DNA from 3 places in the Sphingomonas sp. BL2 genome. Region 1 is predicted to be linked to each of the others. Evidence: riboswitches for the same ligand, from Rfam matches in the RefSeq annotation. Region 1 holds a riboswitch; each other region holds the start of a gene.
What was found. A riboswitch is a leader RNA that binds a small molecule or an ion and turns the genes downstream of it on or off. The one in region 1 is predicted to bind cobalamin.
Positions count from the first base shown of each region.

Region 2: it holds a riboswitch for cobalamin, as region 1 does, so the genes downstream of both, AC1ME3_RS15655 (DUF1636 domain-containing protein) here and AC1ME3_RS11420 (hypothetical protein) in region 1, are expected to answer to the same signal.
Region 3: it holds a riboswitch for cobalamin, as region 1 does, so the genes downstream of both, cobW (cobalamin biosynthesis protein CobW) here and AC1ME3_RS11420 (hypothetical protein) in region 1, are expected to answer to the same signal.

Region 1 is NZ_CM155261.1:2,438,083-2,448,548, forward strand. Features, by position in the region: gene AC1ME3_RS11390 (glycoside hydrolase domain-containing protein) at 1-1,515, opposite strand, end outside; gene AC1ME3_RS11395 (YdcF family protein) at 1,512-2,645, opposite strand; gene AC1ME3_RS11400 (TonB-dependent receptor) at 2,660-5,215, opposite strand; gene AC1ME3_RS11405 (oxygenase MpaB family protein) at 5,551-6,408, opposite strand; gene AC1ME3_RS11410 (hypothetical protein) at 6,575-6,748, shown strand; gene AC1ME3_RS11415 (PepSY domain-containing protein) at 6,814-8,253, opposite strand; gene AC1ME3_RS11420 (hypothetical protein) at 8,258-8,851, opposite strand; cobalamin riboswitch at 9,021-9,262, opposite strand; gene AC1ME3_RS11425 (efflux RND transporter permease subunit) at 9,462-10,466, opposite strand, start outside.
Region 2 is NZ_CM155261.1:3,381,249-3,391,714, forward strand. Features, by position in the region: gene AC1ME3_RS15645 (histidine phosphatase family protein) at 1-221, opposite strand, end outside; gene cobT (nicotinate-nucleotide--dimethylbenzimidazole phosphoribosyltransferase) at 233-1,246, opposite strand; gene AC1ME3_RS15655 (DUF1636 domain-containing protein) at 1,243-1,650, opposite strand; cobalamin riboswitch at 1,823-2,016, opposite strand; gene cobO (cob(I)yrinic acid a,c-diamide adenosyltransferase) at 2,178-2,783, opposite strand; gene AC1ME3_RS15665 (NAD(P)/FAD-dependent oxidoreductase) at 2,838-4,454, shown strand; gene AC1ME3_RS15670 (peptidylprolyl isomerase) at 4,808-5,497, opposite strand; gene AC1ME3_RS15675 (UBP-type zinc finger domain-containing protein) at 5,872-6,177, opposite strand; gene AC1ME3_RS15680 (FAD-dependent oxidoreductase) at 6,174-7,832, opposite strand; gene AC1ME3_RS15685 (FAD-containing oxidoreductase) at 7,829-9,211, opposite strand; gene AC1ME3_RS15690 (DUF4126 domain-containing protein) at 9,208-9,687, opposite strand; gene htpG (molecular chaperone HtpG) at 10,234-10,466, shown strand, end outside.
Region 3 is NZ_CM155261.1:3,206,770-3,217,235, forward strand. Features, by position in the region: gene cbiE (precorrin-6y C5,15-methyltransferase (decarboxylating) subunit CbiE) at 1-1,033, opposite strand, end outside; gene AC1ME3_RS14925 (cobalt-precorrin-6A reductase) at 1,032-1,781, shown strand; gene cobJ (precorrin-3B C(17)-methyltransferase) at 1,757-2,506, opposite strand; gene cobI (precorrin-2 C(20)-methyltransferase) at 2,503-3,240, opposite strand; gene AC1ME3_RS14940 (precorrin-8X methylmutase) at 3,237-3,866, opposite strand; gene cobG (precorrin-3B synthase) at 3,867-5,012, opposite strand; gene cobN (cobaltochelatase subunit CobN) at 5,009-8,254, opposite strand; gene cobW (cobalamin biosynthesis protein CobW) at 8,263-9,300, opposite strand; cobalamin riboswitch at 9,401-9,613, opposite strand; gene AC1ME3_RS14960 (HoxN/HupN/NixA family nickel/cobalt transporter) at 9,844-10,466, opposite strand, start outside.

The sequences.
Region 1 (10,466 bases):
TTGCGCCTTGGCGGTGAAGGTCCGCGCGAGATCGGTGCGGCCGAGATCGCGCGCGAGTTCGGCGGTCGCCCAATCGTCATACGCCGCCTCGATCTGCTCGTCCGGCGTGCCGCGCTTAAGCGTGTCGCTGTCCGCTACCATTCCCGTCAGCGCGGCGTCCGCGTCGAACGCGATGCCCTTGCGGTGCAGGTCGAGCAGCGCGATCCCGGCATGCTCGGTGCGGACCGTCAGGAACGGTTCGTGCGAGGTCGACCATTGCGCCTTGCCGCCTGCGTATAGCGCGACCAGCGACTGCGCGATATCGACGCTGCGCTCGGGCTGGAGCAACGCGAGCAGCGGCATCTGGGTGCGGTAATTATCCCATAGCGACCAGTTGGCGTAGCGCGTCCTGTTCTTGGGCGAGGTCTGCACCGTGCCGTCCTTGTCGCGGTGACGCTCGTCGGGATCGTCGATCGCGACCGGGGTTTCCATGACGCGGTAGAGCGACGTGTAGAACAGCGCGCGCTGGTCTTGCGAACCGCTGAGCGCGACACGGCCGAGGATGCGGTTCCAGGCGGCGCGCGTTTCGCCTGCGACAGCGGCGAGCGACGTGGTGCTGAGTTCGGTATCGCGGACCGACGCCGCACCGCGTCCGTCGACGGTTGATAGGCCGGTTCGGATTTCGATCGCATCGCCCGCTTTGGCCGTCAGGCGCAGTGTCGCCAGATCGTTCGCGCCGGCGGTCAGGGTCTGGTGGATCAGCCGTCCGTTGACGAGGATCCTGCTGGCGGTGTGAAGATGATAGGCGCCCTGATCGCAGACCGTGCCGGCAACGAGATCGGCGCGGACATCGTCGCTGGTCAGGCTCGTCCAACTGGCTGCCAGCCGTTTCGAATAGCTGTGTCGCGGGTCGATCCGCAGGTCGACCGCGCCGGCGCGAGGCAAGGTGAAGCGCAGCACGCCCGCACCCCGCGTCGCCACCATCTCGGCGAGGATGCCGTTATCGTAGCGGACACGGTAGACGCCGGGCCGTGCTGTTTCGCTGCGCTTGTCGATCAGCGCGGGACCGCTGGCGCCGGCATAGCGCAGCGAGATCATCAGGTCGCCGCCGGCACCACCGCAGCCGACCCCGACACCGCGGGTATGCGAAAAGCCAAGCAGCGTGGTTGCCGCGTGATCATAGCCCGCGTGGTTGGCCGGACTGGTATCGGGGCCGAGCTGCATCATCCCGAACGGCGCGACCGCGGCGGGGGAGAGCTGTCCGAAGTCCGCGAGCGTGCCGACGAACGGGTCGACGAGGTCTGCGGGGGTTTCTTGCGCGGTGAGGACGGTCGGGGTGAGGAGAAGGCCGAGGCAGAGCAGGTAGCTCAGCCATCCGCTCCTCGACCACCCCGGCGAAGGCCGGGGCCCAATTGGAAAGGTCGGCGTAACGGAGCGCGATCCGCTGTTACAGTCGTCCCCCAATTGGGCCCCGGCCTTCGCCAGGGTGGTGGTGCGAGCGTGCATCTCAGATGCGTGCGAGAAATACTGCCTCATGGATCGAGAGGATCGCGCGGATCCTGTCGCAGCGATAGCCGCGACGGCCGAAATTCGAGGTCGTACGGCGATAGCCGCCGCCCAACCGCACCCGGCAAATACCCCAGCTCCGTACGATTGCGATCCGAGAAGGTCTGGCTCTCGATATATTTGCTCTGCTCGGCGTCGGTCACGATCAGCGTCGGCCGATCGAGCGGAATGCCCAGCGCCACCATCCGCCGCGTCGCATTACGCAGGTTGGTCGTCGTGTGCCGGGCATAGGGCTCCAGGATCACTCGATCGGCAGGGATACCATAGCGCTCGACCAGCGCGCGCCGGATCTCGACCGCCTCGACGAACCGCGTGCCGCGCGGATGCACCGCGCTGCCCGAGACGAGGATGAACGGCGCGAGGCCTTGGCGATAGCGTTGTACCGCGAGCAGCGCGTGGAGCTTGCTGCGCGGGCTGAGCGCAGTGCCGACATCTTCGGGGCCGACGCCGGGCACGATCAGCAGCGAATAGCGGAACGCCTTCCAGTCGGTCCGCGCCGCCAGCGCACGCGCGCCCGCATTCTCGCGCTGATCGAGGGGTTCGAACCGCGTCGCGGCGACCGCATCGTTAGCATCCAGCAACGCCACCGCGAGCCGCACGCTCGCCGCGATGGTCGCGGGCGGCGCATCGGAGGCGGCACGTGCGGTATCGATCGCGACCTTCACGCTGTCAGCGAAGAACGGCGTGCCGGTCGCGAAGATCGGTCCGTCGATCTTCGGATAGCGTCCGGCCAAGCCAAGGCCATAGACGCGCAACACGACGTTCACCCCGTCCAGTTCCTGGTCGAGCGCCACCGCCACCGGCAAGTCCGCATTCGACTTCATCGATCGCAGAACGCCAAGTGTCGCCAACTTCGCCATGATCGCCCGGTCCTGGTCGGTCCAGACCGTCGCCTCGACCACGCAGGCAGGCACATCGCCGCACGCGGCAATCCGTCGCGCCCGCGTATCTAGCGCATTAGCAGGCAAACGCCCCAGCGCGCCGAGCATCGGAAACAGCCGTTCCGACAGCGTGTCGACGACACTGTCCGCCACCGCCATCGGTGCAGGGGTCTCGGCCCATACCGGTGCCGCCGCGGTCATCGCCAGCGCCGCCATCATTAAGCGCAACCCCGTCACCAGGACTTGCTGACCACGAGGCGGACATTGCGGCCGAAGTTGGGACGGCCGTAGATCGCGTCCGCGGTGCCTTGACCGCTCAGCAGGTCGGTACGTGTATTGCCTTCGGTGAGGCCTTTGACATTGAACAGATTGTCGCCGACGACCTGCATCTGCCACGTGTCGTGCGTCAGCGTGATCCCCGCGCCGACCGTCTGGTAGGAGGGCAGGGCGGTGTTGTTGAAAAAGTCGACATAGCGTTTGCCGGTATATTCGTAGCGTCCGTACACCTGCACCGAATTGCCCGAGACGTCGAAGTCGACCGAGGGGCGGATGTTGCCGTAGACCTTGGGTTCGCGGACGATCTGGTTGCCCTCGACGTCGCCCGCACTCGCGCCGTTGGCGTTGACGAGGCTCTTATACTGCGGATCGCTGATCGTCAGCGCGCCGGTCACGGCGAAGCCATATGGCAGCGCGAGGTTGCCGTCGATCTCGATGCCCTTGATCTCAGCCTTGCCAACAAACGGCACCGACTGGTCGTTGCGGCCGGTGACCGGGTCGAGCGCGACGAACGACGCGTTTAGCGGATTGTAGCGCGTATAGAAGCCGATCAGGTACAGATAGGACCGGCCGAATGCAGCCTTGAGACCGACCTCGTACTGGTTCGCTTTCGACGTGATGATCGTCGGGTTGATCTGGTACGTCACCTGCGTCGATGGCGGCGTCTCGAGATGCGACGCGCGCGCATAGGCGCCGAAATGCTTCGTGACGTCGTAGTTGAGGCCGCCGGTCCAGTTGGTGATGCTCGGGCTCAGCTTCCCGTTGATGATCTTGCCGGTGAACGCGCGTACGCCATCGTCGGCAAGCGTCTTCGGGTCGCCGAGATTGGCCGACGTCGTTTCAAACGCATATCCGCTGAAGCTGTAGCGTTCGTGACGGATGCCGCCATCGATCGTCAGGCCCTTCAGCACTTCCCACGTGTCATTGGCGTAGAGCGCGTACATCGACGCATCGGTATTGCCGCGGTTGAGCGTGGACGTGTATTTCAGCACGCCGTTGTCGGTGACCGAACCGACAGCCTGGCCCGCGGCGTTGTACGCGATCAGATCGAGCGTCCGCGGCTTGCCCTTCACCTCGAGCAGATAGTCCTGGTACGCGACCTCGTTGGTCTCGCCGTACAGGCTGCCATACACGCCGACGCGCAGATCGTGCGTGCCGAACCCGGTCGCGATCGACCGCGTGACGCTCAGGTCGCCTTGCGTCGAATAATATTTCGAGACGACGTCGCGGAACTGGGCGGGGACGACAAGGCCGGACGCGGAATTCGGGTCGTAGACTTCGGCGCCGTTGGTCCCGGCGATCGCGTAGCCGAGCCGGGTAACGCCGGCGCCGAACGCCTTGCGCGCGTTATCCAGGTTGGTTGGGGTGCCAATTCCCCCGCTGGTCGCATTGGCATACTTGTTGGCGTCCGACGGGTTGCTGGTCGAATACAGCGCATTGAAATGGAGCTTGCCGACGCTGACGCCGCCCTTCGCGGCGACCTTCCAGCCGTCGAAATCGGCGTCGTACTGAAAGCCGACATTGCCGAACTGGGTGTGACGCCCATTGCCGAGATCGGCGGCGACGTTGCGCGTCGTGCCGTCGGCTTCGCGGAACCGGATGTTCGCGTTGCGCAATGCGGGCGAGTTCATCGTGCCGCTGAAGAAATCGATATACTGGTTGAGCGACTTGGTCGGATCGCGCGGATCCGCGGTCGGGATCGGCAAATAGAACACGTTGTGATCGTTCAGGTAATTGCCCGAGATCCGCAGCGAGCCGTTGCTGAAGTCGTGCTTGATGTTGCCGCGAATCTGGCCGCCGCGATCGTTCGGGAAGCCATTGTCGCGGTAGCCGTCGTGACGGCGCAGGAATCCACCGATCGCGTAATAGGTCGAATCGTCGATCGGCCCCGCCTGATACCCGTCGAGCCGGTAGAGGCCGGTGTCGCCGAGCGTTACCTGGGCCTTGCCGCGCGTCGTATCGGTGCCCGAGACGGTGATGTTGTTGACGATCGCGGCGGCATAGCTCGCATAGACCGGGGCAGGACCACCGCGCACGACTTCGACGCGCTGCGTCATCAGGTCGAACCGGTTGATGCTGTCGCCGCGGAAGAAATTGCCGTCATTCTCGTGGAACAGCGGCAGGCCGTCCTGCTGGAACGTTACGAGCCCGCCGTCGCTCGGCAGACCGCGCAGGCGGATGATGTTCTGGACCTCGCCACCGGTATTCTCGACCGCGAAGCCGGGCAGCTTGCCGAGCAGGTCGGCGAAGTTGATCGGCGCAAGCTTCTGGATGTCGGCGTTGCTGAGCGAGTTGACCGCATAGGACACGTCGAAGCGGCGCTGCTGGCGAGCGGACCCGGTGACGATTATGTCGCCGCCGCCGGCGTCAGGTGCTGCGGCGTCGGGACCGGTTGCTCCCGGGACTGTGTCGGCAGGCGACGTGGCAGGGGCGGTCTGCGCCCACGCCGGCGACTGCGCCGCGATGCTCAGCGCGATAAAGGCGCAACCCGTACGCAAGCCAAATTTGGTCATCTGTTCGTCCCAGCCCTGTTCGAAGAGAAGCCGTTGGACGCGCAATGTGACAGCTTTAATAACCGTAGCGAATAATCGGGTGAAGTATCTGGCGAAACGGCTGGTGCGACATTGGCCTGGCGACACTGGAACTGGAGGGGGCGGATTATCCGGATCGTGCGGCAAGCGCATGCGAGCGTAGTGGTGAAGATCCGATTGCGCGGACCGCTTCACCCCCGTCACGGCCCTCATCACCATAGGTCAAGCACCGAAAGCGTAATGGCACGAAGGTGAATGGGTGTCTGAAACTACGAAGCGCGACGGCGCGCGCGAACGTCCACAACAGATTTTCTGGTTCAGCTACCGTCGAAGGCCCAGCGCAACGTTTTCGCCATCTGTCGCGTCCCGGATCGAACGGCTGGTTTCATGAATACCGGCGAAGCACGCAGACCATGGATTCGACGTGCCCAGTCCGGGAGAAGGTCCACCGCTGCCTGCGCGATGGTTCGTTGAAGCGGTATTGCCAGAGGGTTGCCCGGCGTCTGATGAAGTACCAATCGCGCGACCTTGCGCGTGCGACCGTCTGCAATCAACGCAGGCTGCATTGCACGAAGTGCCTGATTGGTGCCCGCTCGGTTCCGCGGGAGGGCGGCAGCACCCAAAGCAGTGCCTATGGTCGCGAACTCTGCGTAGTAAAGATCCTCCTGTGCAGGCGTCAGTCGACGATCTCCATATTGTTGCCAAGCCGCCAGGAAGGACCATGCTTCGGATAAATGGACCCACGCCAATAAACCTGGGTCGTCGGCACGGTAGGGCGTACCGTCGGGAAGCGCACCGCCGATGTGCGAATGGACCGCGCGGACCCGCGCTATAGCTGCCTCGGCGTCCGTGCGCCCACCATAGGTCGTGGCGGCGATAAATCGCGCGGTGCGCCGCAGCCGGCCGAGCATATCGGTTCGGAAGTTCGAATGGTCCCAAACCCCTGCTAGGACCGCAGGATGCAGCATCTGGAGCAGCAGTGCGGAAACGCCGCCTACCATCATGCTGACAACGTCGCCGTGTACGCGCCAGACCATGGAATCTGGGGGAAAAAGTGCATCTCCGCTTCGCTCCACGGGCTCCTCGCCGCGTGCCTGGTCATTGAACAGCGTCCGGACTTGCCGAACGATGCTGATCTTGGTCTGGTCGCGGATCGATAGCAGGGTGGCGCTCATGCCGTCACGAACGCCCGAGCCCGTATTTAGCTACCGCGGAGAGATAATCGATATTCCATATTTCAAACTGCCGCGAACAGGCCTGGCTTGAGCCAACTCCCGCGCAGTGGGACGTGAACACCAGAAGTCGTGTTCCTCATTCGTCGACTGACAGTATTTTCCGGCGATGGTCGTCGATCCCGTCCAGAAGAGTTCGCACATTGTCGACGATGCGTTCTCTGCGGCCGTAGTCGGCGGGATACTCCAGCGTCCGGAGGCCATCCGGTTGCGGTCGACCACGTCGCTGTCCGAACCCGATATTCGTGCCGCCTCGCTCGTCGGCCGTTCCGCGCAGATCTGATCACCGAATGACCGTGATAGGACGGCGGAACGTTACCTGCGAATGTCTGCAACTGGATCGCCCCGTCATCGCCTGAGCCTTTTCCATCCTAGCCAAATGCCGCTTATCGACGTCAACACGCCCGCGATGGAGAACAGCCAGATCAGCCCATCCCAGGCTGGCCGGTGCAGCGTCAGCACGTTCAGATCCCATTTGTGGAGGAGGTCGAATACCCAGCGGTACACCCGCTGTCGCTTATCGACGGTCCTGAGAATTTCTCCGGTAGCAGGATCGATATAGAACCAGGTCTGCGCCGGATCTGCGAACCGCAGCTGCAACACGGGTAGACGCGGCAACGTCCCGACGGCGTACCAATATGCATCGGGCGCCGCCAGTCGATCGACCGAAAGTAGCGGCGCGGAGCCTGCCAAGCGACGCGCCCCAGCCACGATGGCTTGTGGGCGAGGGCGTGACGGCATCAGCGTCGCTGCATCCAGCGTGGCTCGCTGGCCACCACGATACGCCAGCAGCACGAGCGGGATCCCGGCATTGTGGGTCAGACGCGCCGATACTGCGCCGACGCCCACGACGCGTAGCCGCTCGATCGACAAGACCGGCATCGGATCGGATGCCTGATAGACACGCATCGCCGCCTCGTCCGGCTTTGTCCCACCAAATAGACGACCTGGGTCGACCGACAGCCACCCACTGAAGATCCAGGTGATCAGAAAGACACCGCCCACCAGCCCAGCGACATGATGCCATAGCATCCAGCCGTCGTAGGGCGTCATCCGTGCGCCCTTGAAGCGGCGTGCGCCGATGCGGGTCCGCAAGATGCCGATCCACATCCCCGCGACCGCCGCGGCGATGCAGGGGCCGGACACCCAGAGCACGACCTGACGCCAAGCCGTTTGATCCTGTCGCAGCACCGTCGGATAAAGCCAGTGCGGCACCGAACCAAGCCAGTTCCAGAGCCGCACGGAGCGGGTCGTTACTTGCACCACGGCGCCGGTGGTCGAGGACACATAGGCCTCTGTGCGGGACGCGTCGGCGAGCGTGACCTTCCAGACCGGCCGATGTCGGTCAAAGCCACCAGCAACCGTCCACTGATCGAGTACGAGCTGATCGACGCGCTCGATCGCTGCGTGTGCAAAGCGACCGGCGACCCGGGCGGCATACGGCGCGTCGACCGGCGATAGAACTGCCCCCTGATGGGCTGTGATTGTCGTGCGCGATCCATTCCACTTAGCGATGCGCCAGACTGGCGTGCCGTCGCGCATGTCGAGCAACAGCTCCTGGGGTAGCCGTCCATTTTCAAGCGGGGGCAGTACGTCCACCGCTGCCCAATCGATTGCCTCGCTCCCAGCCTGCTTTTCAGCTGGCGACAGGGAGGGATAGGGCACGTAGAGCATCACCAGCCCGGACAGGAACCACATGGCGAAGAACAGGCAACTGGCAATGCCGATCCAGCGATGGACCAGGTAGAGCCAGCGCCGCGCAGTCTTGCCAGGCGCCGACCGCCTCACGGCGTTAATAGCCGACACGAAGCGAAACTTCGGCGAAGAGGGCACGGCCGAGCGCCCATTGCTGAGTGTTGTACGGACTGGGAACGTCCGGCATGCCTGATAACAGATAGCTGCGCGACTGGCCTTGATCGGCATAGTCATCGGATTGGCGGTGGCTGCCATCCATGCGAGAGGCTAGGTGCTCGGTGACCGGTCCCCCTGCGCCAAACGCGAGTTGGGAGCAGCCCTGCGAGGCGTCGCCGGTCCCGCCTTTGCGTTTTGTCCGCTGCGTATTGAATAGTGCAGTGCCACCATTGCCGGGGTTGTCGGCGTTGCTGACGCCAAGTGCCCGGCTCTCCGCTTCGATCACTGACATGTCCCCGCGCGCGCGAACCGTATCGTCTTCTATGGCCAGCATCGTCGCGGGGAGATCGAGTGGAGCGAGGCGCCGGTTGCCGCCGGCCGCGTTTGGCGTGGTGAGCGTGTCGTGGCATGCAGTCCCACGACCAGGATGTCTTCGTTGGCCGAGGCAGGCGTGGACCGAGCGTTGAGAGATGCCGGGAACAAAGGCGACAGCAAAGCCACCACGACCGCGAAGGCGAGATGTCAGGAACGGCATTACGGTAATTCCCCGGAGCGTCTAGCGAACCCGGCAAGGACCTCCCGCGAACGGCCGGCATCCGCGCCAGCCGGACGCCATCGCGACCGACACGCATGCCCGTGCGGTCCTCACCGCACACGTCGTCGCTCGACGGAGTACCGTGCCGCGGCCACCCCCTGGGCCAGGCAAGAGCGACCAGACGCCGGCAGGTCTCCTGGCTCACGGGTCGTCACACGATGCACGGCCTTCCCAGGCCGTGCGTGACATCACGCTTGGCCCAGTGGCTGCCCCTTCCGTTCAAGAAAGGAGCGATATGCATCGCGCTCGCCGCTTACAGTTGCAGGGACAGCCTCGGCTTCGAACGGCGAACCATCCTCACCGCGTTCCCTTTTAAGTCCCTCTCGGGACACCGACGTGATCATGCTGGACCAATCTAACGGATCAGGTCAGCAGGGGACGATCTATCGCGTTGCAGGTGATCCGGCAACCGATCGAAGCGATCGTCGCAAACATGGACTTCGAGAATTGATGTCCATAGACGAATGACAAAACCTGGGAGAAAGCGAGCGCCCGCGAACGTCCGGGTATGGGTCATCGTGCTAACCGCCATGTAGCTCGTCCACCCGCTCTAGTTCCCGCATGTCGACTCCTCGGACGCCGTCCATCCACCGAAGCGGGCGTAAAGCGTCGGCAGGACGAACAGCGTCAGCAGCGTGGCCGAGATCAGCCCGCCGATGACCACGGTCGCGAGCGGTTTCTGCACCTCGGCGCCAGTTCCATGTCCCAGAGCCATCGGTACGAAACCGAGGCTGGCGACGAGCGCGGTCATCGCCACCGGCCGAAGCCGGGCGAGCGCGCCGTCGTGCGCGGCCCGCACCCTGCCAATGCCGCGTGCCATCAGGTCGTGGATCGACGAGACCATCACCAGCCCGTTGAGCACGGCGATACCCGAGAGCGCGATGAACCCGACCGCGGCGGAGACGGAGAACGGCATCCCTCGAGCCACGAGCGCAAGCACGCCGCCGACGAGCGCGAGCGGCACGCCGGTGAACACGATCGCTGCATCGCGGACCGAGCCGAGCGCGCCGTAGAGCAGCAGCATGATGACCGCGAAGCAGACCGGCACGACGAGCATCAGGCGGTCGCGTGCGGAGGCGAGGTTCTCGAACTGCCCGCCCCATTCGACATAGGTTCCGGGCGGCATCGTCACCTGCGTATCGATCGCCGCACGCGCGTCGGCGACTACGCCGGCGACGTCGCGGTCGCGGACGTTGGCCTGGACGACCACGCGGCGCTTGCCGTTCTCGCGGCTGATCTGGTTGGGTCCATCGACGACCGCGATGTCGGCGACGGTCGACAGCGGCACGAAACCGCCTGCCGACGTCGGGACGGGGATTTGCGCCACCAGGGTAAGGTCCGATCGCGACGCTTCGGACAGGCGTATCACGACGGGGAAACGCCGGTCGCCCTCGAAGATCATGCCGGCCTCGCGTCCGCCGATCGCTGCGGCCACGGTGTCCTGCACGTCGCCCGCGGTGACGCCGATGCGCGACATCGCCATGCGGTTCGGGCGGATGTCGAGCATCGGCAGGCCCTCGGTCTGCTCGACGCGGACATCCACCGCGTCGCGGGT
Region 2 (10,466 bases), 940 kb from region 1:
CGCCACCGTCGATCGGCCTCGCCGACGATGCCCCGCGCGCTGCCGATCGCCGTCGCGCAATCGCGTGTACGCTTCAGGTCGGACGAGACGATCGCGGCAACCTCCAGCCCTGCGGATCGCTGGACGCATGCCGCAACGCCGGCCTCCGTTACCGGTTCGTCCGTTCGCCCCAGCAACAGGCCTTCGCGGACGGGAGCACCATGCCGCATCAGGTACAGCATGTGCGAACCGGTCACGCGACTGAGACCCCCGCCTCGGCAAAGGTCGCCATCTCGTCATGCGCCGCCAGCGCCGCGCGAACGAGCAAGGCCGCAGTCGCCGCGCCGCTTCCCTCGCCGAGCCGCATGCCTAGCGACAGCAGAGGATCGAGCCCCAATGCTCGCAACAGGCGCGCATGACCCGGCTCGGCCGACACGTGGCCGGCAAGACAATGTGCGAGGATATCCGGGCACGCAGCGGCGATCGGCGCGACCGCGGCACAGCATATGAAGCCATCGAGCATGACGGGTACGCCTGCGAGACGCGCAGCGATGACCGCGCCTGCGATCGCCGCAAGTTCACGACCGCCAAGCCTGCGTAGCGTCTCGAACGGCGTGCTCAGTGCGTCCCGGTGCAGCGCCAGCCCGGCCTCCACGGTCGCGATCTTGCGGGCCATGCCGTCGTCGTCGACTCCGGTACCGGGCCCGACCCAGTCGCGTGCCGATCCATCGAAGCTGGCGAGGCACAGCGCGGCGGCGGAGGTCGAGTTGCCGATCCCCATTTCGCCGAGCACGATCAGATCGGGCGCGTCCGCAACGACGGCGGCGCCCGCGTTGATCGCCGCGAGGCATTCCTCCTCCGACATCGCCGGGGCGACCGTGAAATCGACCGTCGGCCGGTCGAGGTCGAGCGGGACGACTCTGAGATCGAGCCCCGCCGCGCGCGACAGCGCGTTGATCGCCGCGCCGCCATGTTCGAAATTGGCCACCATCTGCGCGGTGACGGAGGCCGGAAACGCACTGACGCCGCGATCGACGATGCCGTGATTACCCGCGAAGATCACCACCCGGCCGCGATCGAGCTGCGGGCGTTCATGGCCTTGCCAGCCGGCCATGAATACGGCAATCTCTTCCAACCGCCCGAGCGAGCCCGGCGGCTTGGTCAGTTCGCCCTGCCGCGCCACTGCCGCCAATCGAGCAGCTTCGTCCGGCTGCGGCAACGCGCTCAAGGATGATAGAAATGCCCCGGCCGTCGGAAAAAAGGTCATTCCACGACGAACCCGGCAGGCGGCGTGCGGGTGATGAAATGGCCCTTCACGCCCTGCGGCCATTGCTTGAACGGCACCTGCCCGAATGCGCTCTCGCCGTAGAGCCGTGCGTAATCCAGGATCGCGCGCGCGGCGTCTTCGGTGGGCTCGAACCGGCCGAGCACATAGCCGACCTTGGCGGGTGCGCGCAGGTGGATCGTGCAGAAGTCCTGGCACGCGAACAGGCACGGCATCTCCTGCACCGCGACGTCGGCATAGGCGGCATCGCTCGCCTGCACTGTCTTCAGCGCGCTCACCAGCCGCGCGCCGCCGCGCTGACCGTGCTCGTCGTCGCGGGCATCGGTGGAATGGCGGCACGTATTGCACGCGACCACCGCGACGCCGTCCTCGACCGGCTTCAGCATGTCCGTTCCAGAACGATCTTAGAATGATGTGAACTTGGCATAGGAACCCCTTCGGACAGTCGGTCCCGCACCGCACGAAGAGCAAAAGGCGCACGCCTCCAGCCTCCGCGCGACGCGAAGCGATGTCGTCGCTCGGGGTGTTCCCCGTCCGTTCGGCGCACCCTGGCCGGACGAAAGACGACCGCGACGGGCAGGTCTCCTGGCTCGCGGGTCAACGCCGTCCGCACCGCCTTCTCGGGAGTATCCCAATGGCATGAGGCACGATGGCTCGCCGCGTACAGTTGCAGGGGCAGCCGGGTGTTTCCCGTTCCCATTTTCATCCCCCTCCGCGCGAACGTTGGGGGAACCTGTCGCGCGAGAAGCGATAGGCGTACGATCGACCGCAGACAAGCAGCCTCTAATCCTCCCCTGACAGGGGAGGTGGCAGCCCGTTTGGGCTGACGGAGGGGTGACCCGCCATCGAGATCGCAACACCCCTCCGTCTGGCAAGCGCCAGCCACCTCCCCTGCAAGGGGAGGATCAAGAAGTCAGAACTCCACGCCCGCCTGCGCCTTCACCCCCGACCGGAACGGATGCTTCACCTGCGTCATCTCGGTTACCAGGTCCGCCATCTCGATCAGCGCATCCGGCGCATTCCGCCCGGTCACCACGACATGCGTCATCTCCGGCTTGCCCGCCAGTACCGCCAGCACCTCGTCCACCGGCAGATACTCATACCGCAAGACGATGTTCAGCTCATCCGCCACCACCATCGCATAGGACGGATCAGCGATCATCCGCTTGACCTCGTCCCACGCCTCCCGCGCCACGGCGATGTCGCGCGCACGATCCTGCGTGTCCCAGGTGAAGCCCTCCCCCATCGGCTTGAACTCGCAAAGCTCCGGGAACGCGTCGAAGATGACCTTCTCGCCAGTCGCCATCGCGCCCTTGACGAACTGCACCACGCCGACCTTGCGGCCATGCCCGATCATCCGCACCGCCATGCCGAACGCGGCGGTCGACTTGCCCTTGCCCTTGCCGGTGTGGACGATGACCAGCCCCTTCTCGATCGTCTTGCTCGCGACGATCTTATCGTGGACCTCCTTCCGCTTGGCGCTCTTGGCATTCTGCTCGTCGTCGGTCCGCATGATCATGTCCTCTCCCGCACCCGATGGCGGATCGCGCCGTGCGGCGCTAGAGCGACCGACATGCTCCGCATCACCGACCTCAAGCTCCCGCTCAACCACGCCGATGAAGCGCTCCCCGCCGCGATCCGTGATCGCCTGCGCGTCACCCCGCGCGACCTGATCCGTTACACCGTGGCGCGTCGCGCGCACGATGCCCGCGACAAGATGGACATCCAGCTCGTCTATTCGGTCGACGTCACGCTGAAGAACGAGGACATCGTCCTAACCCGCTTCCGCAAGGATCGCCACGTCCAGCGCACCCCCGACACAGGCTACCGCTTCGTCACCAAGGGCGGCGCGAGCTACACCGGCCCCCGCCCTGTGGTGGTCGGCGCAGGCCCCTGCGGGTTGTTCGCCGGGCTCATCCTGGCGCAGATGGGGTTCCGCCCGATCATTCTCGACCGCGGAAAAGTCGTCCGCGAACGCACCAAGGACACCTGGGGTCTCTGGCGCAAAAGCGTCCTCAACCCCGAATCGAACGTCCAGTTCGGCGAGGGCGGCGCGGGCACCTTCTCCGACGGCAAGCTCTGGAGCCAGATCAAGGACCCGCGCCATCTAGGCCGGAAGGTCCTGACGGAGTTCGTGAAAGCCGGTGCGCCGCCCGAAATCCTCACCGAAGCGCACCCGCACATCGGCACCTTCCGCCTCGTCACGATGGTCGAGAGCATGCGCGCGACGATCGAGGCGCTCGGCGGCGAATACCGCTTCTCGACGCGCGTCGACGGCCTCGATATCGTTGAGGAGGCGGGCGCGCGCCAACTCCGCGGGCTCCACCTGAGCACCGGCGACTATCTCGAAGCCAACCACGTCGTCTTCGCGGTCGGCCACAGCGCGCGCGACACGTTCGAGATGCTTCACGCCAAGGGCGTCCACGTCGAGGCCAAGCCGTTCTCGATCGGCGTCCGCATCGAACATCCGCAGTCCTGGATCGACGAAGCGCGGTTCGGCCCTTGCGCGGGCCATCCCGACCTCGGAGCCGCGGCGTACAGCCTGTCGCACCACTGCAAGAACGGCCGCACGGTGTATAGTTTCTGCATGTGCCCAGGCGGCACCGTCGTCGCCGCGACTTCGGAGGAAGGCCGCGTCGCCACCAACGGCATGAGCCAATATTCGCGCAACGAACGCAACGCGAACTCCGGCATCGTCATCGGCATTGACCCCGAGCGCGACTATCCCGGCCATCCGCTCGCCGGGATCGAGCTGCAACGCCACTGGGAATCGCGGGCCTATGTCGCAGGTGGCTCGAACTACAAAGCACCCGCGCAACGTATCGGCGATCTGCTCGCGGGGCGCGCGTCGACTGCACTCGGAACGGTAATACCGTCGTACAAGCCGGGCGTGCACATGACCGACCTGTCGGAGTGCCTGCCGGAGTTCGCGATGACTGCGTTGCGCGAGGCTTTGCCCCTGTTTGGGCGTGAGATTCCGGGTTACGATCATCCCGACGCGGTGCTCACGGGGGTCGAAACGCGCACCTCGTCGCCGGTGAGGATCACGCGCGGCGACGATTTCGTCAGTCTCAACACCGCGGGATTGTTCCCGGCGGGCGAAGGCGCTGGCTATGCCGGGGGCATCCTTTCCGCCGCGGTCGACGGCATCAAGGTCGCGGAGGCGGTTGCGCTTAGCCTCACTGCCTAAGCCGTTTCGTTCCCCCGCGAAGGCGGGGGTCCAGGAGCCACAAACGTTGGCAGTCGTGACCCTGGGCTCCCGCCTTCGCGGGAGAACAGAGGGTTGTGACAACTGATTTAAGGGTCTGCGGGGACCAGTTTCCACAACACCACCCCGGCGGAGGCCGGGGCCCAATTGGGGGAGGCTGCTGACCTAAAAGGCAAACAGCCATCATTTTGACCTTTCCAGTTGGACCCCGGCCTTCGCCGGGGCGGCGCAGAAGTCGATGGCGACCACCTTTGCGCCAGAAGCATGCGAAGGAAACGCCACTCCACTAACCAAACTGACAAACGTTCGAAGCGACGCGCAGCCGCCCCCACCCCTCACTTCCGCCGCTGCGGCCCAGTTTCGATCAACCACGCCCGCGGCAGTCCGGTCGGCTTGGCCACCCCGTCCAGCCGCCGCGCACTCACCAGCGCGACCCGTTTCAGGATCATCTGGTCCTTGAACGCGTCCATCCCGCCGCCGGTCGGCTTGGCGAGGATGCGCTTCACCACGTCCATCCCCGCGACGACATGCCCGAACGCCGCATAGCCCGGATACCCCGCGCGCGCGTCCATCGCCGGCGCCGGCCCCACCGTGATGAAGAAATTCCCGCCCGCCGATGCCGGCGTCATCCCCCGCGCCATCGAGATCGTCGCGTCGAGATGCTTGATACCCGTCATCGCTGTGGTCTCGAGCGGAAACGGCGGCAGGATCCGCCGTGCATCGGTGCGGATGCCCGCCTGGATGAAGCCGAGCTTCGGCGCGGATTTCTGGCGGCTCGCGCGGTAGAAATCGGTGCCGTCGAACCGGCCGTCATCGACATAGGCGAGGAAATTCGCGGTCGTCTTTGGCGCGTGACGTGCATCGAGTGCCAGCAGGATCGGGCCCTCCGACGTGACGATGCGGACGCGAACCAAGCCGGGCTTCGGTCCCGGTTCGGTGCGCTGTGCCTGCCGCCTTGCCGGCTGCGCCGTTCCTGCCGTCGCCAAGGCCGCAATGGCTACGAAGCCGATCATCAAACGCCGCATTTCGATCACTCACGCCTTTACCGATGGCGTCGGCTACCCTTCCGTATGTGGTGAGGCAAGCGTGGAGGGGTATCTAGTGACGTGGAGTAAACCGGTGATCGCCCTCGGTACCAACGTCAGTTTTGCACCGCTCAGCATGCACCAGCGAGCGCTTCGGCTTAGTTCCATTCGTCCGAGTAGGCGCCTCCCCGGCGGAGGCCGGGGCCCAGTTGGGAAACGCCGGTGATGTAGGTTTGTGCTTTGTCACTCAGGCCATGCCAACTGGGCCCCGGCCTTCGCCGGGGTGGTGTACCTGTGGGCAGTTCGTCCTAAACTTTCTTGCGCGCAGGGTAGCTCGTAATGCCGAAACACACCGCTACGACCGCCCCCCGCCCTCAAACATAGCGCGGGATCGGCCCCACCTGCGGCGTCTGGTCCGGCAGGTCCACCATCGTCTCGTCCACGAAGCACCAGCCCCAGCCCTCCGGCGGGTCGTACCCCTCGATGATCGGATGCCGCGTCGCGTGGAAGTGTGCGGTCGCGTGGCGGTGCGGGGAGTCGTCGCAACAGCCGACATGACCGCATTCGCGGCACAGCCGCAGATGCACCCATTCGCTGCCGATCCGAAGGCACTCCTCGCACCCCTTCGCGCTCGGCGTTACCTCGCGGATCGTATCCCTGTGCGTGCAACCGTAGCTCATTCCGCATACCTTTCCGCCATGTCCGCCAAAACCGTGTGGATCTGCGCAACCACCGCTGCGCCTTCGCCTACCGCCGCCGCGACGCGCTTGGTCGATCCGGCCCGTACGTCACCGATCGCGAACACGCCCGCGCGGCTCGTCTGCAACGGCAGCGCGGCGGCGCCGGTGACGATGAACCCCTTCTCGTCGGTATCGACGCAGCCCTTCAGCCAACCCGCATTCGGGTCCGCGCCGATGAACAGGAACAGGTGTCGCATCGCGCACCGCGTCTCCAAGCCGTCGCTGCGTTGGCGGAAGATTGCCCCGGTTAGCCCTGTCGCGCGCTCGCCCTCCAGCCCGACGATCTCGGTGCCGACGCGGATCGTCACGTTGGGCAGCGCGGCGATCCGGTCGATCAAATATTTCGACATCGTCGCGGCCAGCGGGCGGCGGACGATCAGGTGCAGGTGCTTCACGCGGGGTGCGAGGAACACCACCGCCTGCCCGGCCGAGTTGCCGCCGCCGACCAGCGCGACCTCCTCGCCCTCGCACAACCGCGCCTCGATCGGCGATGCCCAATAGGACACGCCGGCACCCTCGAACTCCGCCAAATCGGGGATGTCCGGCCGCCGATAGCGCGCGCCCGACGCGACGATAACGGTCCGCGACTGGACGCGTCGATCGCCCGGCAGTTCGAGCGCGAGTGGGTCACCCGCGGGCCGATCCTCGTCGCAATCGAGATGTTCCACGGTCAACGGGATTGCGATCTCCGCGCCGAACTTCAGCGCCTGATTGAATGCGCGCCCGGCCAAGGCCTGCCCCGAAATGCCGGTCGGGAAGCCCAGGTAATTCTCGATCCGCGCCGACGCCCCCGCCTGCCCGCCGATCGCACGCTCGTCGAGCACGATCACCGACAACCCCTCGGACGCCGCATACACCGCCGCCGCCAGCCCCGCCGGCCCCGCACCGACGATCGCGACGTCGTACACGGTGTCGGGATCGAGCTCCGGCGTGATCCCGAGGCAGGCCGCGACCTCGATATCAGACGGCCTTTTGAGCACCGTACCGTTGGGACAGACCACGAGCGGCAGATCGCTCGACGCGACACCGGTCCGCTCGACCAGCGCACGCCCCTCATCGTCCGATGCCGCATCGAGGACGATGTTCGGATAGCCCGATCGCGTGAGAAACCCTTGTAGCCGGACGACGTCGGGACTGTCCGGCAGGCCGACGATCACCGTCCCCCCGCTGCCCTGCTCGATTAGGCCGACGCGGCGGAGGATCAACGCGCGCATCACGATCTCGCCGACGTCCGCCGAGCCGACCATCAGCGCGCGCAGGTGCGCCGGATCGAACGGCAGCGCGGTACAGCCTTGGGGCCCAGCGGTGCCTCCGGCGATCGTCGGGCGTCCGGCAAGCTGGTTGACCTCGCCAGTCAATTGCCCCGGGCCGTGCGTGGTGATCGGCGCCTCGTGGCTGAGCCCGTCGCGGCGGACGACGTCGATCGTTCCTTCGAGCACCAGCCAGGCCGCGACGCCGTGCTCGCCGATCGCATAGACCTGCTCGCCCGCGGCAAACACGCGCGCCGGACCGCTCGCAAAGCGCTTCGCCGTCTGAAGCTGTTCCGCGTTGAGCACCGGGAACATCTGGTGATCGCGCGCGCCGAGATCGCTCATGTCTGCGCCACTGGTTCGAGCCCGAGCAACAGCGTCGGGATCAGTTCGGACACGGTCGGATGGATCGGCACCGCCCAGCGCAGCGCGGACACCGGCTGATCGGCGTTCATCATGTCGAGGATCCCGTGGATCGCTTCGTCGCCGCCGGTGCCGAGGATCGCCGCTCCCAATATCCGCTGTGTATCCGCATCCGCCACGATCTTCATGAACCCCTTCGTCTCGCCCTTTTCGACCGCGCGGCCGACGCGGGTCATCGGCCGCTTCGAGACCAGGATCGGCCGCCCGGTCTTCTCCGCCTGCGCCTGCGTCATCCCCACCCGGCCGAGCGGCGGATCGGTATAGAGCGCATAGCCGACCAACCGCTGGCTCAGCGTCCGGTCGCCACGATCGAGCAGGTTCGCGGCAACGATCTCGAAGTCGTTATACGCAGTATGCGTGAACGCGCCGCGCCCGTTGCAATCGCCCAGCGCCCATACGCCTGGCACGTTGGTCTGCAACATGTCGTCGACGGTGACATAGCCCTTCGCATCGGTTGCGATCCCGGCAAGATCGAGCCCGAGATCATCGGTATTCGGGCGGCGGCCGACCGCCAGCAGCACGTGGCTGCCGATCACCTTCGGATCGCCGGCCTGGCAATCGACCGAGACCGCGACGCCGTCCGCATGGCGCGCGAACGCGATGCAGTTCGCGCCCGTCCGCACCGTGATCCCCTCGTCCTCCAATATGCCCCGCACGGCTTCCGACACGTCGGCATCCTCGTGCCCGATCAGCCGTTCGCCGCGCTCCACCACCGTCACCGCGGCGCCGAACCTTCGGTACATCTGCGCGAACTCGAGCCCGACATAGCTTCCGCCGACGACGACGAGATGCTCGGGAATCTGTTCCAGCGCGACCATGTCGGTATTGTCGAGATGCGGCACGTCGCCGACACCGGGCATGTCGGGCACGATCGCCCGCCCGCCGACGTTGAGGAAGATGCGCGGCGCGGTCATCTCTTCGCCGTCGACCGCGATCGTCCGCGGTCCGGTAAAGCGGGCGTGGCCGCGCAGGAACGTGAGGCCCGCCATCCCCTCGAGCCAGCGCTCGTTGCCCGATCGCGCGTCCATCACGACCTTGCGCGCGCGCGTCGCGACGGCAGGCATGGCGACCGTGACATCGCCGGTCGCGATGCCGAAATCCGCCGCGCGCCTCGCGAGGTGCGCGGCATAGGCGCTCGCCACCAGCGTCTTGGTCGGCATGCAGCCGGTATTGACGCAAGTCCCGCCGACCAGCTTCCGCTCGATCAGCGCGACCGTCATGCCCGCAGCAGTCAAGCGGCCCGCCAGCGGTGGTCCGGCCTGTCCGGCACCGACGATGATCGCATCGAAATTCCGCATCAGATCGACAGCACCACCAGCACCGCCAAGAGGATCGCGACGGAATCCTCGATCAGCGCGGCCGGTCGATCGCTGCCGAACGTTGCCGCCAATCGCGCGCGCAAAGCCGAGCCGCCATAAATTCCGAAGACCGCACCGACGATCCCGAGAACGATCCCCGGCAACGGCGCACCGATGCCGTACCCCACGGCAGCGCCCGACACCCCGCCCGTTAGCAGGCGCGCGGCGAACTGCGGCGGCACCTTGCGGCTGGGCGTGGATGGCAGCTGATCGGTGACAAGTTCGGTGGCCGCGAGCAGCGTGAAGATCCACGGCGTGAACCGGTAGCCAAGGAACGCGAGCCATGTCGCCTGCAACGGCAACGTCCCCTTGCTCGCGGCCCAGGCTACCGCGGCAGGCGCCAGCATCGCGCGCAACCCCGCGACGATGCCGATGACAAAGGCGAGGATCAGTCCGTGAACGATCTGGGGGACGAGCATGGCGGTTTCCGATCCGGTGTGTTCGACATCGTCCCACGCACCGCCCCGAGCGTCAATTCGTTACGCATCCGATCTGGCCTCGATCCAGTATTCGCGAGGGTCAACTAACCGCCGACCCGGACTAAGCATCTGAAATCGAAAGCGGATACGGACTAGCGCTCGCGTGGATTCTAATTCGCAGTAGTGACTTCGATCTCTACCAAAAATGCCAGTCTGGCCAGCGCCGTGACCCGAACGGTCGGTCACGCTACCACGTTCCGGTTCTCTGCTATCCCGAATACCTATTGAAAGCGTTGATCATGCCAGCACAGCCAATCTTGCCGCCAACATTTGGGTTGGTCGCGACGACCGCGATCGACCTGTTGATAGCGCGCGCTACGTAGTAGTGCTTGGTGATGATCGCTCTGGTCTGGTGAACGCGCTCGACGCAGATCTAGACCTTTACCCGGCATGCGCGCTCGACCGGTCATCTCTGAGGTCTTGAATTCCGTTCACTCTCCGGCCAATTCCCGGACTGATACTTCTCTTCAGAGACCTGCCACATCCATGACCATCGAAATCGCGCCCGCTTCCAATACCGCCGCGCCCGAGACCCACGCCTTCGAGGCCGATGTTGCGCGGTTGCTCCATATGATGGTGCATTCGGTTTATTCGGATAAGACCGTGTTCCTGCGTGAGCTAATATCGAACGCGGCGGATGCCTGCGAAAAACTTCGTTACGAGGCGTTGAGTGCACCCGAATTGCTTGGCGATGAGACCCGGCTGGCGATCGCGATTAC
Region 3 (10,466 bases), 770 kb from region 1:
TGCGTGCGCCCGCTGGCAGTCTGGCCCATAATGTTTCGAGCAAGGCTTCGGAGAGCCCACCGCCGACGAAGACCGCATCTGGAGCGGCGTAACCTTCGAGTGCCTCCGGTGCACGGCCCCGGATTACACGAAGTCGATCGACGCCCAGGGCTGCGGCGTTGCTCTCGGCTCGGCCAGCGCGGACGGGGTCGGCTTCGAATGCGGTGGCATGCGTCGATGGATCAGCGAGCAACCACTCGATGCCGATCGAGCTAGAGCCCGCGCCAATGTCCCACAGCGTCTCGCCGGGCCTTGGGGCGAGCGCGGACAATGTCAGCGCGCGAACCGGGCGTTTGGTAAGCTGGCCGTCATGATCGAACCACGTGTCCGGCAGGCCGGATGTGCGAGGCACAACCTTTCCCTGCCCCGCAAAGACGATCCCGACCGCGACGGGATGCACGATGTCGACATCATCGAGGTCGGCTGCTGCGATGTCGCGAACACGCTCGCGCGGCCCGCCGAGCGCTTCGAGGACGTGCAGGCGCGATTGCCCGAAGCCGAGGTCGGAGAGATACCGTGCCAATCCGGCAACCGCTGCGCCGTCGCGGACCAGCACGATCGCGCGTCGACCCGGGACTATGTGCCGGCGGAGGCGGGTAAAAGGTGCGGCGTGGAGACCCAGGCAACTGGTCTCCTCGATAGGCCAGCCAAGGCGCGAGGCGGCGAGACCAAAGGTCGAGGGCGCGGGGTGCGCTACCCATTCGCCGGGATCGAGGTGGCGCGTGATCGACGTACCCGCGCCGAACCAGAACGGATCGCCGGACACGAGCATCGCGACGCGCTTGCCGCGGTGCGCGAGCAGGTGCGGTATCCCGTCGCCGAACGGGACTGGCCAGCGTTCAACCGCGCTCTTAAGGTCCGGGAGCAACGCGAGGTGGCGGGTCGCGCCAGTCACCAGCTCGGCTTGCGCCAATGCGGCCTTCGCCGACGCGGACAGGCCGTCCACGCCGTCTTCGCCGATACCGATGATCGTCAGCCAGGGAGTGTCAGCCATGTCGAACATCCTGGTGCTGGGTGGCACGACCGAAGCCAGCGCACTTGCTGCGGCGCTGGCTGCGCGGGGCAACGATGCGGTGCTGAGCTATGCCGGACGCGTCGCCGATCCGAAAACTCAACCGATCCCGGTGCGCATCGGCGGTTTTGGCGGCGTCGAGGGGCTTGTCCGCTATCTGATCGAACATCGCGTGACGCATCTGGTCGACGCGACGCATCCGTTCGCGGCCCGGATGAGCGCGAACGCGGTCGTCGCGGCGGAGCGCGCCGGTGTCGCGCATATTGCACTGACGCGGCCGGCTTGGTTGCCGGTCGCTGGCGATCGGTGGACGCGCGTGGCCGATATCGACGCTGCGGTTGCGGCGCTGGACGGGCCGCCGCGGCGCGTGATGCTGGCGCTGGGGCGGATGCATGTCGACGCGTTCGCCGAGCAGCCGCAGCATAATTATCTGCTGCGGTTCGTCGATGTGCCCGACCAGCCGCCGGGGTTGCCGCGTCATCATCTCGTGGTCGACCGCGGACCGTTCGATGTCGAGGGCGATCGGCGGTTGATGGCGTCGCACGGCATCAAGGTCGTAGTCTGCAAGAACGCCGGCGGCACGGGGGCGTCGGCCAAACTGCATGCGGCGCGCGCGCTTGGGCTGCCGGTGATCATGATCGATCGGCCTGCCCTGCCCGCTCGATGCGAGGTGCACGCGGTGGCGGATGTGATGCGCTGGCTTGATCATGGCGCCGACCGGGGGGTGTAGAGGATCGGTCCCGCCGGGCGATCGATAACGCGCGTCAGGCTGGAGCCGATGATGATCATCGTTCGCATGTCCGCCATGTCCGCGCGAGCTTCGGTCAGGGGCACGATGCGAAGCGTTTCCTCGGGTGTCGAGACGGCGCGGGCGAACAGGACGGGGCGGTCGTCGGCGCAGGTCTCGCGGAGGATTTCGAAGATCCGGATCAGGCCGTCGGGGCGCGCCTTCGATCGCGGATTGTAGAAGGCGATCGCAAAGTCGGCTTCTGCGGCGAGGCGCACTCGGCGTTCGATGACTTCCCACGGTTTCAGGTTATCCGATAGATTGATTGCGCAGAAATCGTGTCCGAGCGGCGCGCCCGCACGCGAGCTCGCGGCGAGCATCGCGGTAATGCCGGGGAGAACTCGGATATCGATGTCACGCCATTCTGGCAGACCGGCTTCGAGGGCTTCGAACACCGCGGCCGCCATTGCGAACACGCCGGGGTCGCCAGAGGATACCACGACCACGCGGTGGCCTTGGGCCGCGAGTTGGAGCGCGTGCGTGGCGCGATCGAGTTCGACGCGGTTGTCGGTAGGATGGAGCGTGAGGCCCTCACGCGGGGCGACGCGCGCGACATAGGGAATGTAGCCGATCACGTCCGTCGCGTCCGCGAGCGCTGCGGTGACTTCGGGCGTCACGAGCGCTTCGTCGCCGGGGCCGAGACCGGCGATCGCGAGCCAGCCGGTCATGGCCGCCGCCCCCGCCCGTGGATCAGCAGGATCGAGAAATAGGGCGTGATCGCCTCCGCATCGCACAGCCGCGTGACGCGCTGGTCGGCCATCGCGGCGTATTCGACCAGCCACGCTTCGGCCTCGCGCCCCGCAGCGGCGACCGCGCGGCGGAGCTTGGCGAGGTGGCGGCCGATCTTCATCACCACCAGCGCGTCGGTGTCGCGGATGCGGCGGACGAGGTCGTCTTCGGGGAGCGTGCCCATCAGGACCGTCAGTACGTCATCGCCCCAGGTGATCGGCACGCCGCTGGCCGTCCAAGCGCCGGACATGCCCGTGATGCCAGGCACGACCTTCACCGGCGCGATCGTCTGGAGGCGGGTATAGAGGTGCATGAACGAACCGTAGAAGAACGGGTCGCCTTCGCAGAGGACCACGACGTCCTCGCCTGCGTTTGCCAGCGTTGCGAGGCGGTCGATGCAGGTGGCGTAGAACGCGGACAGGCAGTCGTTGTAGCGCGAGTCCGAGACCGGGATCTCAGTGGTGACGGGGTATTCCATCGGGAATTCGATCACGTCGTCGCGGAGCATACCGTCGACGATCTTTCGGGCCTGGCCGGGACGTCCGGCCTTGCGGAAATACGCGATGTGGCGCGCGCCGCGGACGAGGCGGTCCGAGCGGACGCTCATCAGGTCCTGCGCGCCGGGGCCCAAGCCGACGCCGTGGATCGTGCCCCCAGTTCGTACGGGTGTCATTCGGTGCCGCTCGCTAGCGCGTTGATCGCGGCGACGGTGATCGCGCTGCCGCCCATCCGGCCCTCGACGACGACGCAAGGCACGGGCTGGTCGGTCCACAGCGCCGCCTTGGATTCGACTGCGCCGACGAAGCCGACCGGGCAACCGATGATCGCCGCGGGACGCGGGCAATCGGGGTCTTCGAGCATATTCAGGAGGTGGAACAATGCGGTCGGCGCATTGCCGATCGCGACGACGGCGCTGGCGAGATGCGGGCGCCAGAGTTCGAGTGCGGCGGCGGATCTGGTATTGCCCATCGTCCGCGCGAGTTCGGGCGTTTCCGGGGCGTGGAGCGTGCAGACGATGCGGTTGTCGGCGGGCAATCTGGCGCGGGTAATGCCTTCGGTGACCATGCGGGCGTCGCACAGGATCGGGGCGCCGGCTTGAAGCGCGCGACGCGCCTCGACTGCGAACGTCGGCGTGAAGCGGATGTGCTGGGCTAGGCCGACGAGCCCGGCGGCGTGGATCATGCGGACCGCGACGGGCTCCTCCTCGGGCGAGAAGCGGGCGAGATCGGCTTCGGCGCGGATCATCGCGAAGGACTGGCGGTAGATCGCCGCGCCGTCGGTTTCATAGGCGTAAGGCATTCAGGCGGCTCCGAACTGGACGAGGATCTGCGCGACGTCGAGGCCTGCGCGGGAGGGTGGTGCGCCGGCACGCGCGTCGAACGCGAGGTCGTAGCGGCCTTCGCGACCGGTGAGCGTGACGTCGGCGGGGGCGGCGTGCGCGCATCCCTTGGCGCAGCCGGAGACGTGGAGGCGGCCGGCGATGTGCGGCGCCAGGCGTCGGGCGAGCGCGCGCGTCTCGACACTGCCCTGCGGACAGGCTGGTGCGCCGACGCAGGCGTCCGCGTGAAGCGTTGGCGAGGCGGGGTCGGTGATGAAATCGACCGGGTCGGGTTCAATTAGAAGCGCCGCGTCGGCTTCGCAGATCGCGATATGCCAAGGGGTAATGCGGATCGCTTTAATTGCTCGCTCGGTGTCGACGTAGCGTGCCAGCGCGCTCGCTGTGATCCGACCGAATGGGAGGCCTAGTGCGAGTCCGAGGGAATGCTGTCCGACGTGAAGCGGTGGCGCGCTTGCGGCAGGATGGGTTGTTGGGGCTGCCCAATCCGGCAGTATGGCGCTGTGGCGTACCATGCGGCCACTGGCGATGCCGCCGCTGTCGACGAACCAGTGCGCGAGTGCGATCAACCGGTCGACTTCGGTGCCGGGCGATACTGGCGTGCCAAGGGTCCGGCCGTCGCCGCGGAGGATAAGCGTTCCAGATGCAGCGCGCTCGATGCGGAAGTCGGCGGGGGCGTCTTGCAACACCGGCGCTACGCCAGCGTCGATCGCGAAGCCGACCTTGCCGGGGAGTTCGGGCAGGTCCGCCAGACGCGCGCGCAAGTGTTCGGCGATGCGGTGGGTGTCGTCGCCCGTCCGCCATTCCGGCGCGACGAGGATGTTCGCGCGCGCTTCCCGGATCGGATCGGGATCGATGAGGCCGAGATCGAGCAGCGTGTCGATCAATGGACGCCAGCTATCCTCGCGGACGCCGCGGATCTGGAGGTTCGCGCGGCTGGTCAGGTCGATCAGGCCGTTGCCGTGCGTCGCCGCCGTGTCGCACAGGCCGAGCGTTTGCTCACGCGTCAGGCGACCGAGCGGTGGGCGGATGCGGACCAGCAGGCCGTCGCCCGCCATCATCGGGCGCCATGCGTCGGGGCACCAGCCTTGCACGACAAATGCGCTCATGCCGGCAGGTCCAGCGCTGCGAGGATCGAGTTGCGGCGGGTCGGCCAGAGGTCGGCGGCGTGCAGGGCTGCAAAACGCGCCTGCATCGCCGCGAGCGCGCCGGGGTTGGCTTCGGCGAGGAAGGCGTGGACGTCGTCGCGGCCCAGCGTGGCGTCGTAATAGAGGTCGATCAGTTCGGGACGGACTGCGCTGGCGAGATGCGCGAAGGCGCCGAGGTGATCGAGCGTGGCGGCGATCTCCGCGCCACCGCGAAAACCGTGGCGCATCATGCCGTCGACCCAGGCGGGGTGTGCCGCGCGGGCGTGGACGACGCGGGCGATCTCCTCGTTGAGCGGGCGGGCCTTGGCCTGGTTCGGATCGCGTGCGTCGAGATGGTAGAGCGTGGCGCTGCCCCCCGCGACCGCCTGTGCGGCGGCGAAACCGGCTTCGTGCGCGGCGTAGTCCGCGGCGAGGAGGAGGTCGGTTTCGGGCAGGTCCTGGACGTGGACGAAGGCATCGGCGGCGGCGACGCGGTCGCGGATGCCGGCGGGGTCGAAGCTGTCCTGGCCCCCTTCCCCATCGGCGTCGAGCGCGTGGCTGGAGGCGGACAGCCAAGCTTGGCCGGCGGTCAGGCGCGCTTCCGGCGTGTAGGTCTCGGCCGCGTCGCCCATGCTGAGGCCGTAGCGGCCGGGTTCGGGACCGTAGACGCGCGCGGTGGCTGGCTTGCCGACGAACGGGTTCCAATCGGCCGGTTCGTCGCGTGCGCCTAGGGCTCGAACGGTCTGGCCGAACATCGTGCAGAGTGTCGGGAAGGCGTCGCGGAACAGGCCGGATACGCGCAGGGTGACGTCGATGCGGGGGCGGTCGAAGTTGGCGAGCGGGAGGATCTCGACGCCCGTCACGCGGTCGGATTGCATGTCCCACACCGGTTCCGCGCCGAGCAGGTGGAGTGCCATCGCGAACTCTTCGCCCGCGGTCCGCATGGTGGCGGAGGCCCATAGGTCGACCACGAGGTTGCGCGGGTAGTCGCCGTGGTCCTGTAGGTGGCGGCGGACGAGTTCGTCGGCGAGCTTCATGCCTTGGGTATGGGCGGCGCGGGAGGGGACCGCGCGAGGATCGGTGGTGTAGAGGTTGCGGCCGGTCGGGAGGACGTCGGCGCGGCCTCGCCACGGGGAGCCGGAGGGGCCGGACGCGACGCGTTTGCCTTGGAGGGCCGACAGGAGACCGGCGCGTTCGCCGGCGCCGTGTTCGCCGCGGCCGTAGATGTGGAGGCCGTCACCGTACTGGCTCTCCTTCACGTCGCAGACGAACGTGTCGATGCGGGTGATCGCGTCGGCTTGGGATTGCGCGTCGTCGAGGCCCAGCGTAGCGGCGAGACCGGTGGCGGTGGCTTCGTCGCGGATGTCGCGTTGCAGGCGATCGCGGCGCGCGGGATCGAGTCCGTCGGCGTTGGAGAATTCGTCGAGCAGCGCTTCGAGGCGGCCGAGGCCGGCGCCGGTGCGCGTGCGTTCGAGCGGTGGCGGGACATGGCCGAGCGTGACCGCGCCGATGCGGCGTTTGGCTTGGGCTGCTTCGCCGGGGTCGTTGACGATGAACGGGTAGATGACGGGCATCGCGCCGGTCAGAGCCTCGGGCCAGCAGGCATCGGACAGCGCAACCGACTTGCCGGGGAGCCATTCGAGCGTGCCATGCGCCCCGACATGGACCAGCGCGTCGGTGCCGCGCGTGCGGAGCCACAGGTAGAAGGCGACATAGGCGTGGCAGGGGCAGCGCGAGAGGTCGTGATATTCCTCGGCGCGTTGATTGGTGCGGCCGCGTTCGGGTTGGAGGGCGACGAGCGCGCCGCCGTGGTCGATCGCGGTGAAAGCGAAATCTTCGGTCGGTTCGCCCCAGGTTTCCTGAAGGTCTTTCCGCAGGGTTTCGGGAAGGTGCGCGAGGGCTTTGCGGTACTCGGCGAGCGGCCAGTGAATGCGTGAGGTAGCTAGATCAGTTGCGTCAGGGGTGATCGCGTAGCCGGCCTCGATGAGGTCCGCGAGGATCGCTTGCGTGGAGGCTAGCGCGTCGAGGCCGACGGCGTGCGCCATCTGGTACGCCTTGCCGGGGTAGGTCGAGAGGACGATCGCGATGCGGTGGTCGGCTACCGGTTTGCTCGAGAGGGTCGTCCACGCTTCGATCCTCGCGGCGATGGCGGTGATGCGGGCTGGGTCGGCGCGGTGTTCGCGGCGGGTGTATTCCAGGTCGCCGTCGCGCGCGGCGGCTTCCTTGAAGCTGGCGACGCCGGCGAAGAGGCGGCCGTCCACTTCTGGAAGGACGACGTGCATGGCAAGGTCGGCGGGCGACAGGCCTCGGGTCGCGCCGATCCAAGCCGCGCGGTCGGAGGTGGCTAGCGCGATCTGGAAGACCGGAACGTTGGCACCGTCGAGCGGCGTGGTCTCGGCGGTGCCTCGTGCGGAGAAGGCGGTGGCGTTGACGATCGCGGCAGGCCTTAACGCTGTGGCCCAGCGGCTCAGCCAGCCGGCTGCGTCGGGGGCTTTCAGCGAGGGCGCGAAGAGGCCGATGACGTCGAAGCCTCGCGCGGTAAGCTCGACGTGAACCGCTTCGATCGGGTGGAGGTCCGCAGCGGTCAGGTACGAGCGGTAGAAGACGATCAGGACGCGGGGGCGTTTCGCGTTGAGCGCGAATGCGGCTGGGCACGTCACGCCGTCATTCGGCTGCCAGCCGCCGACGTCGGCGATCGCGCGGACGCCGGTGACCGGGCCGGCGTAAATGCCCGCGGCGAGCGCGAACTGCGCCAGTGCCGCTTGCGCCGCGACGGCGCCGCCGGTGTCGCAGAGATGCGCCAAACGGCGGAGCGTCGAGAGCGGGATCGTCGAGGCGGCGTCGAGGCGGCTGTCGATGCGACCGTCTGCTGCGAGGACGGCGAGCGCGATGCCCTGCTCCCGCGCGAGGTTCTCGACCTGTTGCAGGCCGTAGCTCCAATACGACCGCCCGCCGATCAGCCGGATGAGGATGCCCTTCGCGCCCGCCAGCGTCTGCTCGACATAGGTGTCGACCGACAGCGGATGCTGGAGCGCGGTCAGGTTGGCGAGGCGTAGCGACGGCAGCCGGCTTCCGGCCGCATCCGCACGTTTCCAGCCCGCGGCGAACGCGCCGAGGTCACCGTCGGAGAAGGACAGGACGACGAGGTCCGCGGGGGATTGGGCGAGGTCCTGCGGGACCGCGCTTTCCTCCAGCCCGTGGGTCTCGCGGAAGACGACGTGCATCGTGGGCCTCAGTCGTCCAGCGCGGCCTTGATGCGGGCCTCGTCGATCCGGTCGTGCTCGGCGATGACCACGAGTTGCGTGCGGCGCGGTTCGTCGGCACGCCAAGGGCGGTCGTATTGCGTACGGACGCGCGCGCCGACAGCCTGGACGAGCAGGCGCATGGGCTTGCCGGTGACGGCGGCGTAGCCCTTCACGCGGAGGATGTCGGCGCCGCGGGCGAGCGCCTCGATCTTCGCGGTCAGGTCGGCGGGGTCGGCGATCTCGCCAAGCTCGACGACGACGCTGTCGAAGTCGTCATGCTCGTGATCGTCCTCGCCGTCGTGATGCGAGGGGCGGCTGGCGATGTCGTCTTCGGCCGCGGCGTTCAGGCCGAGGATCACGCGGGGATCGATGATGCCGTCGGTCAGGTCGATCACCGGGAGCGGCCGTGCGGACTCCGCGGTGATGACGGCGCGTGCCTTGGCGACGCCTTCGGGGCCGGCGAGATCGACCTTGGTGAGCAGGACGAGATCGGCGCAGGCGAGCTGGTCCTCGAACACTTCCGACAAAGGCGTCTCGTGATCGACGCTCGGGTCGGCGGCGCGCTGGGCGTCTAGCGCGGCGACGTCAGGCGCGAACCGCCCCGCGGCGACCGCCTCGGCATCGGCGAGCGCGATGACGCCGTCGACGGTGATGCGCGAACGGATCGCGGGCCAGTCGAACGCCTTCAGCAGCGGCTTGGGCAATGCGAGCCCGGACGTCTCGATCAGGATGTGATCGGGGCGCGGGTCGAGCGCGAGGAGCGCCTCGACGGTCGGAATGAAGTCGTCGGCTACCGTGCAGCAGATGCAGCCGTTCGCCAGCTCGATCACGTTCTCGGCCGGGCAATCGGGGATCGCGCAGCCCTTCAGGATGTCGCCGTCGATGCCGAGCGTGCCGAACTCGTTGACGACGACGGCGAGACGACGACCGCCGGCGTTGCGGATCAGGTGGCTGATGAGCGTGGTCTTCCCGGCTCCGAGAAAGCCGGTGACGATCGTGACGGGGACCTTTGAAAGATCGGGCATTGGTATTCTCCTGCGAGCACACGCACGCACGACCATAGGGCCGCACGCGTTCGTCGCTCAGACGGAGTACCGTGCCGCGACCATCCCCTGGATCGTAGCAAGAGCGACCGTTGCGCTGGCAGGTCTCCTGGCTCGCGGGTCGAGGCTCGACGTACGCCTTCCCAGGTTTTCACCCAGTGGCTGCCCTTCTCGTGAAGGGCGTGTGCGTCTCGCTCACCGCTTACAGTTGCAGGGACAGCCGCGGCATTGGGAGGAACTCCCGCACCGCATTCCCATTCAAGCCCCGAAGGGCACCGGCGCGATCTGTGAGGTTCGGTGAAACCGAGCCTCGAGGGTTGGTTAGAGTAATTCCGAGAGCGTGCCAATTCGCATATCGGTAGTTTTCGATCCTCCCCCGCCAGGGGGAGGTGGCACCGGAGGTGACGGAGGGGGCGGACACGGAACAAACGTGATCGCCGTCCTCCCCCTCCGTCGCTTCGCGCCACCTCCCCCTGGCGGGGGAGGATCGAGAGCGCGTCGAGCTTGGGGAACGGAAGAGCTAGCCTATCCGTGCACGACTTCGATCTCGTCGAATCGTTTCCAGCGGTAGATCGCGAAGCTCAGCACCCAGCAGAGCACGAACAGGCCGATGATCGCGAAGCCAAGGCCGTTGAAGTTCTCGCCGAGCGCCGTTGCGACATCCCATATGCCGCCGGTGAAGCCGAGCTTCGATCCGAGCAGCGCCAGCGTCTCGATCCCGCCGATCGCGATCGCGACGATCGCGGAGATCAGCGTGATGGTAATGTTATAGTAGAGCTTGCGGATCGGCTTCACGAACGCCCATTCATAGGCACCAAGCATGACGACGCCGTCCGCCGTGTCGACCAGCGCCATGCCGGTCGCGAACAGCACGGGGAGGACTAGGACGACACCGATCGAGAGACCGTCGGCGGCCTGGCTTGCTGAGAGGCCGAGGATCGCGACCTCCGTTGCCGTGTCGAAACCGAGGCCAAACAGGAAGCCGAGTGGCGCCATGTGCCAGCTCCGCGTGACCAGCCGGAACATCGGGCGGAACAGACGTGCGAGCAGCCCGCGGTTGCCGAGGAGGAGGTCGAGGTCCTCCTCGACATAGGTGCCGCCGCCGCGGACATGGCCGAAGGTGCGCCACACCGAGCGCAGGATGATCA